2 regions of the Streptomyces sp. NPDC047130 genome follow, and region 1 is predicted to be linked to the other one. Evidence: riboswitches for the same ligand, from Rfam matches in the RefSeq annotation. Region 1 holds a riboswitch; the other holds the start of a gene.
The links. Region 1 has a riboswitch for cyclic di-AMP ahead of ABZ836_RS26805 (M23 family metallopeptidase). Riboswitches for the same ligand answer to the same signal wherever they lie in the genome.
Positions count from the first base shown of each region.

Region 2: it holds a riboswitch for cyclic di-AMP, as region 1 does, so the genes downstream of both, ABZ836_RS27580 (transglycosylase family protein) here and ABZ836_RS26805 (M23 family metallopeptidase) in region 1, are expected to answer to the same signal.

Region 1 is NZ_JBEYUK010000030.1:59,537-64,758, forward strand. Features, by position in the region: gene ABZ836_RS26780 (DEAD/DEAH box helicase) at 1-507, shown strand, start outside; tRNA gene ABZ836_RS26785 (tRNA-Lys) at 649-721, shown strand; gene ABZ836_RS26790 (dihydrofolate reductase family protein) at 794-1,963, shown strand; tRNA gene ABZ836_RS26795 (tRNA-Met) at 2,013-2,086, shown strand; gene ABZ836_RS26800 (PP2C family protein-serine/threonine phosphatase) at 2,251-3,387, shown strand; cyclic di-AMP (ydaO/yuaA leader) riboswitch at 3,687-3,826, shown strand; gene ABZ836_RS26805 (M23 family metallopeptidase) at 3,838-4,872, shown strand; gene ABZ836_RS26810 (aldo/keto reductase) at 4,979-5,222, shown strand, end outside.
Region 2 is NZ_JBEYUK010000033.1:16,067-21,288, forward strand. Features, by position in the region: gene ABZ836_RS27570 (septum formation initiator family protein) at 1-90, opposite strand, end outside; gene eno (phosphopyruvate hydratase) at 297-1,583, opposite strand; gene ABZ836_RS27580 (transglycosylase family protein) at 1,846-2,541, opposite strand; cyclic di-AMP (ydaO/yuaA leader) riboswitch at 2,546-2,713, opposite strand; gene ABZ836_RS27585 (transglycosylase family protein) at 2,940-4,205, opposite strand; gene ABZ836_RS27590 (cytochrome P450) at 4,343-5,222, opposite strand, start outside.

The sequences.
Region 1 (5,222 bases):
GACGACCGGGGCGACCGTGGCGGGTTCCGCCGGGACGACCGCGGCGACCGTGGCGGCCGTTCCTTCGAGCGCCGTGACGACCGCGGTGACCGTGGCGGGTTCCGCCGGGACGACCGCGGCGACCGCGGTGACCGTGGCGGGTTCCGTGGCAACGACCGGGGTGACCGTCCGTTCAACCGTGACGACCGTGGCGGCCGTCCGTTCGAGCGCCGCGACGACCGGGGCGACCGCGGTGGGTTCCGCGGCAACGACCGGGGTGACCGTCCGTTCAACCGTGACGACCGTGGCGGCCGTCCCTTCGAGCGCCGCGACGACCGCGGTGACCGGGGTGGCTTCCGCGGCAACGACCGTCCGTTCAACCGCGACCGCCGCGACGACCGCCCGGGCTTCCGCTCCGGTGGCGCCTCGGACCGCCCCTTCGGCCGCCGCGACGACCGTCGTGACGACCACCGCGGTGGCTCCTTCGGCCGCCGGGACGACAAGCCGCGCTGGAAGCGCAACGGCTGACGCGCCCGCGCACACCGCCTGTGAGGGCCCGCACGACCCCGGTCGTGCGGGCCCTCCGCGCTTCCCGTGCGCCGCCGGCCGCGGATACCCGCTCGGACCGGAGGCCCCCTCCCGCTATGCTCGGGGGAGCAACATCACCCTGGGCCCTTAGCTCAATTGGCAGAGCAGTGGACTTTTAATCCATTGGTTGTGGGTTCGAGTCCCACAGGGCCTACTCCTGACGCGGCGCATGCGCCCGGCCGAACCCGGCCGGACCATGCGCCGCCGTGCGTCCCGGAGCCGCCCCATGCCGCACCCCTACGTCCTGCTCTCCGCCGCCGTCTCGCTCGACGGCCACCTCGACGACACCGGGCCGGAACGGCTCCTGTTGTCCGGCCCCGAGGACTTCGACCGGGTGGACGAGGTCCGGGCGGCGAGCGACGCGATCCTGATCGGCGCCGGCACCCTGCGGGCCGACGACCCCCGGCTGCTGATCCGCTCAGCGCGGCGCCGTGCCGCACGCGTCGCCGCCGGGCTGCCGGAGTTCCCGCTGAAGGTCCTGGTGACCGGATCGGGTGAACTCGACCCCGCCGCCCGCTTCTGGCGGACCGGTGGCCGCAAGGCCGTCTACACCACCAGGAGGGGCGCACCGCGGGCGCAGGAGGCGCTGCGTGGCCGGATCGACGACACGCACGGCGTGGACGTCGTCCCGGTGGGGCCGGAACTCGACTGGCGGGCGGTCCTGGAGCACCTCCACGCCGTGTACGGGGTGCGGCGGCTGATGGTGGAGGGCGGCGGCAGCGTCCACACCCAGCTGCTGCGGCAGGGCCTCGCCGACGAGCTCCAGCTCGCCGTCGCCCCGCTGCTGGTCGGGGACCCCGGCGCGCCCCGGCTGTTCGGGCCCGGCGCCTACCCGCCCGGCCGGCTGCGGCTGAAGGAGACCCGGCCGGTGGGCGACATGGTCCTGGCCCGCTACCGGCCCGTGGCCCCGGGCGCCGGCCCGCTCGCCTCGGCCGCCGACCGCCACTGGCTCGCCCTCGCCTGCGACCTGGCCCGGGAGTGCCCGCCGTCCACGACCGCGTTCAGCGTCGGGGCCGTGGTGGTGGCCGAGGACGGGACCGAGCTGGCCCGGGGCCACTCCCGGGAGGGCGGCGACCCGGTCGTGCACGCGGAGGAGGCGGCGCTGGCCAAGATCGACCCCGCCGACCCGCGGCTTCCCTCGGCCACCGTCTACAGCAGCCTGGAGCCCTGTGCCCGCCGTGCCTCCCGCCCGGCGCCGTGCGCCCGGCTGATCCTGGACGCCGGGGTGCGCCGCGTGGTCACCGCCTGGCGCGAGCCCGACACCTTCGTCCCCGGCGCGGACGGCAGCGGAGTGCTGGCAGCGGGCGGGGCCGAGGTGGTGCCGCCGACCGCGTATCCCGAGCTCACGGAGCGCGCGAAGGCGCCCAACCGGCACCTGCTCGGCGGGCCGGCGTGAACCGATTCGCTTTTTCCCGCGGGAATGTCGTACAGTAAAGACACAACGACGCGGGGTGGAGCAGCTCGGTAGCTCGCTGGGCTCATAACCCAGAGGTCGCAGGTTCAAATCCTGTCCCCGCTACTGAAGGCTCAGGGCCGGAATCCTTTCAGGATTCCGGCCCTGAGTGTTTGCGTCTGCAGGGCGGCCGGTCCGTGGGGCCCCTTCCGCGGGGCGGCCGGGCGCCGCTTCAGCCGGGCGGGGCCCACCGGTCGCCGGTTCCGGCCGGGAGCGGAACCATGGAGGGCATGCTGCGGCGAGGTGGACCGGTGGACCCGGCGGTCGAACCCCCCGCCGTCGGACGCCACCGGCGGTGGGTGCACTACGCGCGGATGGTCCTGCGCGTGCTGCCGTGCCTGACGCTGCTGTTCGGCCTGGTCTACGACCGGGTCACGCCGCCGGACGTGACTCCCGTGCCGTTCTTCGCCGCCGCGCCGCTGATCGCCGCTCCCCTCTACACGCTCCGCGCCACCGCGGTGATCGGGCTGCTGTCGGTGGGGTGCACGGTGGCGGTGCTGCTGTTCCGCGACGCGCTCTCGGCGGCCCAGTTCGCCACCGAGCTGTTCACCGTCGTCATCGTCGCCGCGCTGGCCGGCGTGGTGAACACCGTGGTCCGGCGGGGGGACGTACGGCTCGCCACCGCCCGGGAGATGGCCGAGGCCGCGCAGCGGGCGGTGATGCCGCAGCCGCAGACGCGGCTCGGCGCGCTGCGCGTCGCCTCCCTGTACGAGGCCGCCCAGCAGGAGGCGAGAATCGGCGGGGACCTCTACGCCGTGCAGGACACCCCCTACGGCGTGCGGATGATGCTGGGCGACGTGCGGGGCAAGGGGATGACCGCCGTCACGGCCGTGGCGGTGGTGGTCGGCGTCTTCCGCGAGGTCGCGGAGCGGGCCGCCACCATCGAGGAGTGCGGCCGCAGGATGGACCAGGCGGTGGTGCGGGAGCGGGAGCGCCGGGCGGTGGAGCTGGAGAAGGCCGAGGGCTTCGTCACGGCGGTGTTCGCCCAGTTCTCCCGGGACGGCCGGACGGTGCAGCTGGTCAACCACGGCCATCCGCCGCCGCTGCTGCTGGAGCCCGGGGCGCGGCCGCGGTACCTCGAGGTGGGGGAGCACGGCGGACCGCTCGCCCTCGGCGAGATGGTCGGCCCCGCCCGGTCGGGGCCCCCGGTCGAGGTGCGCCCGGGCAGCGTCGTCCTCTTCTACACCGACGGCCTGACCGAGGCCCGGGACGCGCACGGCGTGTTCTACGACCCCGTCGAGCGCCTGGACGGCAGGGTGTTCGGCGAACCGGAGGAGCTGCTGGGCTTCCTGTCCGAGGACGTGGCCCTGCACGCGGGAGGCGGCGTGGAGGACGACATGGCGCTGCTCGCGGTGCGCTGCGGCTGACCGGCCGGGACCGCCGGAGCGGGCGGGGACGGGCCGGGCGGGGACGGGCCGGAGCGGGCCGGAGCGGGCCGGATCAGGGACCGGAGGGGCGCCGTCGAGGACGTGGGGGCGCGTGGTGATCAAGCCAATCCGGTCGGTGACATGTGACCGAGACCATGTCCGTTTCGCCCAGATGCACATCCATAGGTTCGGGCCAAAGCGTCGGGGGATGTGAAGGAACGGCTTGGAATTGAGCCACCGCTTATATTAACGTTCGATAACGCAGCGCGCGGCTGTCCCAGCCGTCACCAGCGACGGCTCCGTGCGCTCTGCCGAATCCCGCGAGGGAACCGGGGAACCACTTTCCGGGGTGAATCGGGCGTATCTCTGTATACGCGCGTAGGAGACCTTCCCGCTCCGAACCCGTCAGCTAACCCGGTAGGCGAGACGGAAGGAAAGGAGCACGCCCCCGTGGCGTCGAACCGACCTGCCCCTGATCTGCTTTTCGTGCCGAGCCAGCGTGAAGCTGCCGACGCGTACGGCCCCGCCACCGGCTTCGCCGGCGAGGCTTCCCACGAGGAGTGGAACCCCAGCGAGGGAACCGTCCAGAGAGGCCGCCACCGGGTGGCCAAGCAGCGCGGTCTCGCACGGAGTTCGACCGTTCTCGGCGTGGGCGTGATCGCCGCCGTCGGTGCGGGCGGCATGGCCACCGCCGCCCCCGGCAAGGCGCCCGTGCAGATCACCATGCCGAACATGCCGTCGCTCGACCCGGTCACCTCCCTGCTTCCCGGCGGGTCCGAGGCCGAAACCGCGGCCGACGACGCGCCCAGCGTCCTCGGTGAGATGGGCGTCGCCCCCGCCGAGAGCGCGTCCTCCGGCGACGCCGGCGAGGCCCTGCGCGCCCGCATCATGGCCCAGGCCGCCCAGCAGCAGGAGGAGGCCGACGCGCAGGCCGAGCAGGAGGCCCAGGAGGCCGCCACCCGCGCCGCCGCCGAGAAGGCCGCCAAGGAGAAGGCCGAGGCCAAGGCCCGCGAGGCCGCCGCCGAGAAGGCCGAGCAGGAGGCGAAGGCCAAGGCCGAGGCCGAGCGCCTCGCCAAGCTGGCCGCCAGCTACGTCGCGCCGGCCGCGTCCTACACGGTCACCTCCACCTACATGCAGGCCGGCTCCATGTGGTCGTCCGGCTACCACACCGGCCTCGACCTGGCGGCCCCCACCGGCACCCTGCTGAAGGCCGTCCACTCGGGCACCGTCACCGAGGCCGGCTGGTCCGGCTCGTACGGGTACCGGACCGTCCTCACCCTCGAGGACGGCACGGAGATCTGGTACTGCCACCAGTCCTCGATCAATGTGAGCGTCGGCCAGAAGGTCACCACCGGTGACGTCATCGGCCGCGTGGGCGCGACCGGCAACGTCACCGGCCCGCACCTGCACCTCGAGGTGCACCCCGGCGGCGGGGACGGCGTGGACCCGAGGGCCTGGCTGGCCGACAGGGGCGTCAACCTCTGACCTCCCGCGCCCGCCCGGCGGTGTCCTGACGGTGTGTCCGAGCGCCGAAGCGCCGGAGTGCCGAAGTGCCGGAATGACCTGCCGGGCGGTCGCGTTGTCCACGGACATGACTGAACTGCGCAAGCTGGGCTCGTCCGGACTCGAGGTCTTCCCGCTCGCCCTCGGCGGCAACGTCTTCGGCTGGACCGCCGACGAACGGGAGTCCTTCGCCGTCCTCGACGCGTACACCGAGGCCGGCGGCAACTTCGTCGACACCGCCGACTCCTACTCCGCCTGGGTCGAGGGCAACGAGGGCGGCGAGTCGGAGACCGTCATCGGCCGGTGGCTCAAGGCCCGGGGCAACCGCTCCG
Region 2 (5,222 bases), on a different contig from region 1:
GGTCTGGGAGCGGTAGACGCGGGCGGCGGTCTGCTCACCGAGCAGCCGCAGCCGGGTGGTCGTGGAGAACCGGTCCCGGTTCTGCGCCATCTTCTCCGCGCCTCCCCGTGGGCGTTTCGTGTGCCGTGCGTGCCGTGTGCCGTGCGGCGTGTGCCGTGCGGGCCGGCGTCGTGCTGTCCCGTCCCGCGTGCTCCTTCCCCGCACACGGTACGTGACGCCGGGACGCCGTGGGGCGCGGACAGGGGCGTGCCCCCGGAGCCGGGGCTCCGGGGGCACGCGAGGGGCCGTCGGGCAGGTCAGCCCTTGAAGCGCGGGAAGGCGCTGCGGCCGGCGTACACGGCGGCGTCGTCGAGGATCTCCTCGATGCGCAGCAGCTGGTTGTACTTGGCGACGCGCTCGGAGCGGGCCGGGGCGCCGGTCTTGATCTGGCCGCAGTTGGTGGCGACGGCGAGGTCGGCGATGGTGACGTCCTCGGTCTCGCCGGAGCGGTGGGACATCATGCACTTGAAGCCGTTGCGCTGGGCCAGCTCGACGGCGTCCAGGGTCTCGGTCAGGGAGCCGATCTGGTTGACCTTGACCAGCAGGGCGTTGGCGGCGCCCTCCTCGATGCCGCGGCCGAGGCGCTCGGGGTTGGTGACGAAGAGGTCGTCGCCGACGAGCTGGACCTTGTCGCCCAGCTTCTCGGTGATGACCTTCCAGCCGTCCCAGTCGTCCTCGAACAGCGGGTCCTCGATGGACACCAGCGGGTAGGCCGCGACGAGCTCCTCGTAGTACTCCGTCATCTCGGCGGCGGAGCGCTCCTTGCCCTCGAATAGGTACTTGCCGTCCTTGTAGAACTCGGAGGCGGCGACGTCGAGGGCGAGGGCGACCTGCTGGCCGGGGGTGTAGCCGGCCTCCTTGATCGCCTCGAGGATCAGGTCCAGGGCCTCGCGGTTGGAGCCGAGGTTCGGGGCGAAGCCGCCCTCGTCGCCGAGGCCGGTGGACAGGCCCTTGGTCTTCAGCACCTTCTTCAGCGTGTGGTAGACCTCGGTGCCCCAGCGCAGGGCCTCGGAGAAGGACTCGGCGCCGATCGGCGCGATCATGAACTCCTGGATGTCCACGTTGGAGTCGGCGTGCGAGCCGCCGTTCAGGATGTTCATCATCGGCACCGGCAGCAGGTGCGCGTTGGGGCCGCCCAGGTAGCGGAAGAGCGGCAGGTCGCTGGCCTCGGCGGCGGCGTGGGCGACGGCGAGGGAGACGCCGAGGATGGCGTTGGCGCCGAGCGAGCCCTTGTTGTCGGTGGCGTCCAGGTCGAACATCGCCTGGTCGATCAGGCGCTGCTCGGTGGCGTCGTAGCCGACGAGCTCCGGGCCGATCTGCTCGATGACGGCGAGGACGGCCTTCTCGACGCCCTTGCCGAGGTAGCGGTTCTTGTCGCCGTCGCGGAGCTCGACGGCCTCGAAGGCGCCGGTGGAGGCGCCGGACGGGACGGCGGCACGACCCGTGCTGCCGTCGTCGAGGCCGACCTCGACCTCGACCGTGGGGTTGCCTCGGGAGTCCAGGATTTCCCGGGCTACGACGACGTCGATGGACGGCACGAGCATCTCCTTCTGGGATGTGACGCGGGTGGCGCCGGACCACCTGGCCCGGCACGGGGTGCACAGCCTCCGTGGCTCTGCGAGACCGAGCCTAACCGGCCGGGCGGGATCGGCCAGCCGGTCACCCCCTGTACGGAGGGGTAACAGGAGATTAATTGTTCCGGCTCGAAACAAAAAGCCCTGGAGGCGGATCCGCCGGAAACGCCCCCGCCCCCGGGCGCGTGGTGACGCGCCCGGGGGCGGGAGGTTCGTGCGACGGGCGGACCGGTCAGCCCAGGTGCAGCATCTGGCCCGGGTAGATCAGGCGCGGGTCCTCGACGACGTCCTTGTTCAGCTTGAAGAGCTTCTTCCAGCCGCCCTTGATGTCGTGCTCCTCGGCGATCAGGCTGAGCGAGTCGCCCTTGACGACCTTGTACTCACCGTCACCCTTGAGGACCTTCTCGCCGGTGGGCGTGGTGACCTTCTCCTGCTTCTTCGGCTTCTCCGCCTTGGCGGGCTGGGCCGGGGTCTCCTCGGCCTGCGGCGCGGGGGCGGGAGCCTCCTGCTGCGGGGCCTCCTGGGCGGGGGCCTCGGCGGCGCCGCCCTGGTAGGGGGTGCTGGAGAGGCCGGTGCCGCAGTGCGGCCAGGCGCCCGGGCCCTGCTCGGCGAGGACCTTCTCGGCTATCTCGATCTGCTGGGCCTTGGTGGCCTGGTTGGCCTGGGCGGCGTACTGGGTGCCGCCGAAGCCGGCCCAGGTCTGGCTGGTGAACTGCAGACCGCCGTAGAAGCCGTTGCCGGTGTTGATGGACCAGTCGCCGCCCGACTCGCACTGGGCGACGGCGTCCCACTCGGACTCGGTGGCGGCGGACGCGGTGCCCGCCGTCAGCAGCGGGGCGGCCACGACCGCGCCGGTGAGACCGGCGACGGCGAGAGCGCGCTTGGCCTTGGACGGACGACGGTGCTTGCCCTGGCAGGTAAACGACATGGAGGTATCCCCTCACCGACGCCTACGAGGTGAGCTGTCGGGTTCGGGCTATGAGGGTCGCCCGGCCGCACACCTCTCGGTGCGCGGCTTCACCCCTAGCCGTTCCGGCGGTCTGGCCGCCGGGCCGGCACTTACCTGGTTCCCCCGCTCCTGCCTACGGCGCATGACGCGACGACATGTCCCGTACGGCCGTTGGCAGGATTAGGCGTGACGGCCGCCGGGGCCCGCTGGAGCGAGCGGTTCGACGTTAGCCACGCCCATGCCGGGATTTCAAAGACGATCAGGGCTTCTGAGACCCATCTCTCACTTCTCCGGAATCAGACATTCCAGGACGAAAAGGCGGGTAACTCCCCCGATTTTGCCCGCCTTTCGCCCTTCTCCTGCCGTCGTCCCGACCGCTACGGGAGGGTGAGGACCATGCCCGACACCAGGCGGTCCGGGTCCTTCCCGATCAGGTCGCGGTTCTCCTCGTAGAGGGCGCGCCAGCCGCCCTTGACGCCTTCCGACTTGGCGATGGAGACCAGGCTGTCGCCGGCCCGCACCTGGTAGGTGTCCGCGGGGGCGGCGTGCCGGCCCGAGGTGCCGGAGCCGGACTGCGCGGCGGTCTCGTCGGCGCTGGGGCCGCGGTGGCGGCCGGAGCCGGAGGAGGAACCGGTGCTCTCCTCCTGCGCGGTGTCCCCGCCGAAGAGCGGGGTGTCGTCCTGGAAGAGGGGACCGTCGCCGTCGCCGAACAGCGGGGCGTCCTCGTCCGGCGCGTCCTCGCCGGTGGCGCCGTCCTGCTCGCCGCCGTCGCCGCGGACCGGGACGTCCTCGCCGGAGCCGCCCTTGCCGGTCCCGCCCTTGTCGCTGTCGTCCTTGCCGCTGTCGCCGCCGACGCCGTTCTGGCCGTCCTGGCCGTTCTGGCCCCCGCCGGTCTCGGGCAGGTCCGGGATCACCGGGCTGCCGGTGCCGGTGTCCACCAGGCCGAGGTCCTGGCCGAGGTCCAGGAGGCCGCCGCCCTGCGCGGAACCGTAGCCGGAGCCGGGGAGGAAGCCGTGGTCCGAGGCGCCGTTCGCGCCCTCGCCGGACCGCCCCTGCCCACGGGCGTCACCGGTCTCGCCGTCCACGACGCCCGACTTGTCGCTGTTGCGGCTCCTGTCGCTCTTGTCGGTCTTGCCGCTTTCGCCGGTTCCGGCCAGGTCGCCGCCGACGGAACCCCAGCCGGAGGCCGAGCCGTCGAAGGCGCCGGGGCCGGTCACGTCGCCGGTCCGCAGCGCGTCCACGCCGGTGTCCACCTCGGCGGCGGGGCCGTCCTCGCGCAGACCGTTCATGGCGCCGCAGGCCAGCCACGGGGTGGCTCCCTGCTCGGCGAGGATCCGCTCGGCCACCGCGATCTGCTGGGAGCGGCTCGCCTCCGACGGCTTGGAGGCGTACGACAGGCCGCCGTGCTCCTCCCACTGGTCCTGGGAGAGCTGCAGGCCGCCGTAGAACCCGTTGCCGGTGTCGGCGCTCCAGGCGCCGCCGCTCTCGCATTCGGCGACCCGGTCCCAGGTGGCCCCCTCGGCCGCGCCGGCGCTCGAGGCCGCGAACAGCGGGAGGGCGAGTGCGGAACCGGTCACGCCGGCCGCGACGACGACCGCCGGCGCCTGACGGGGGCGGCGGTGACGACCGTTTCCGGAGAGCATGCGGGTGGCCTTTCGTCGACTACAGGGGCCGCGTCGACCCGGTCGGCATCCCGCCGCAGGGGTCGTCGCGTCTGTGCGGGAACGTAGCCGGTGATCAACGTTCGTCACAACTCGATGTCGCAAGGAACACACGAACGTCACGGAACTGTCGAGGTCGTGCTTCCACTTGAGCCCTGCTCGGGGGCGAACTCGACCGGAAGAGTTCGCAGGCCACGCATGATCAGTCCGCCCCTCCATCGCAACTCGGCGGGCTCCAGGCCCAGTTGGAGGTCGGGGAGCCGAGTGAGCAAGGTCGCGAGGGCGGTTCGGCCCTCGAGCCGGGCCAGGGGGGCGCCGAGGCAGTAGTGGATGCCGTGTCCGTAGCCCAGGTGCTGGTTGTCCCGCCGGGACAGGTCCAGGGTGTCCGGTTCGGCGAACCGCTCCGGGTCCCGGTCCGCCGCCGCCAGCACCACCAGGACCGGGTCGCCCGCCGCGATCCGCTGCCCGCCGACGGTCAGCGGCTCGGTGGCGAACCGCCAGGTCGCCAGCTCCACGGGGCCGTCGAAGCGCAGCAGTTCCTCGATGCCGGTCTCCAGCAGGCTCTCGTCGCCCGCCGCCAGCGACCGCTGGAGCCGCTCGCGCTCCCCGGGGTGGGTGAGCAGGGCGTAGGCGCCGTTGCCGATCAGGTTCACGGTCGTCTCGAAGCCGGCGAAGAGCAGGATGAACGCCATCGCCGCGGCCTCGTTCTCGGTGAGGTGCTCCCCCTCGTCCGAGGCGCGGATCAGGCCGGAGATCAGGTCCTCGCCGGGCGCGGGTTCCGCGGACAGCGCCTCGCGCTTGCGGTGGATCAGTTCGGCGAGGTAGCCGCGCATCTTCTTCACCGACCGCGCCACGCCGCCGCGCGGGCCGCCGCCGTGGCGGATCATCATGCCCGCCCAGTCGCGGAAGTCGTCCTGGTCCTCGCGGGGGACGCCGAGCAGGTCGCAGATCACGTAGATGGGGAGCGGGAACGCGAACTCGTGGATCAGGTCCGCGCTG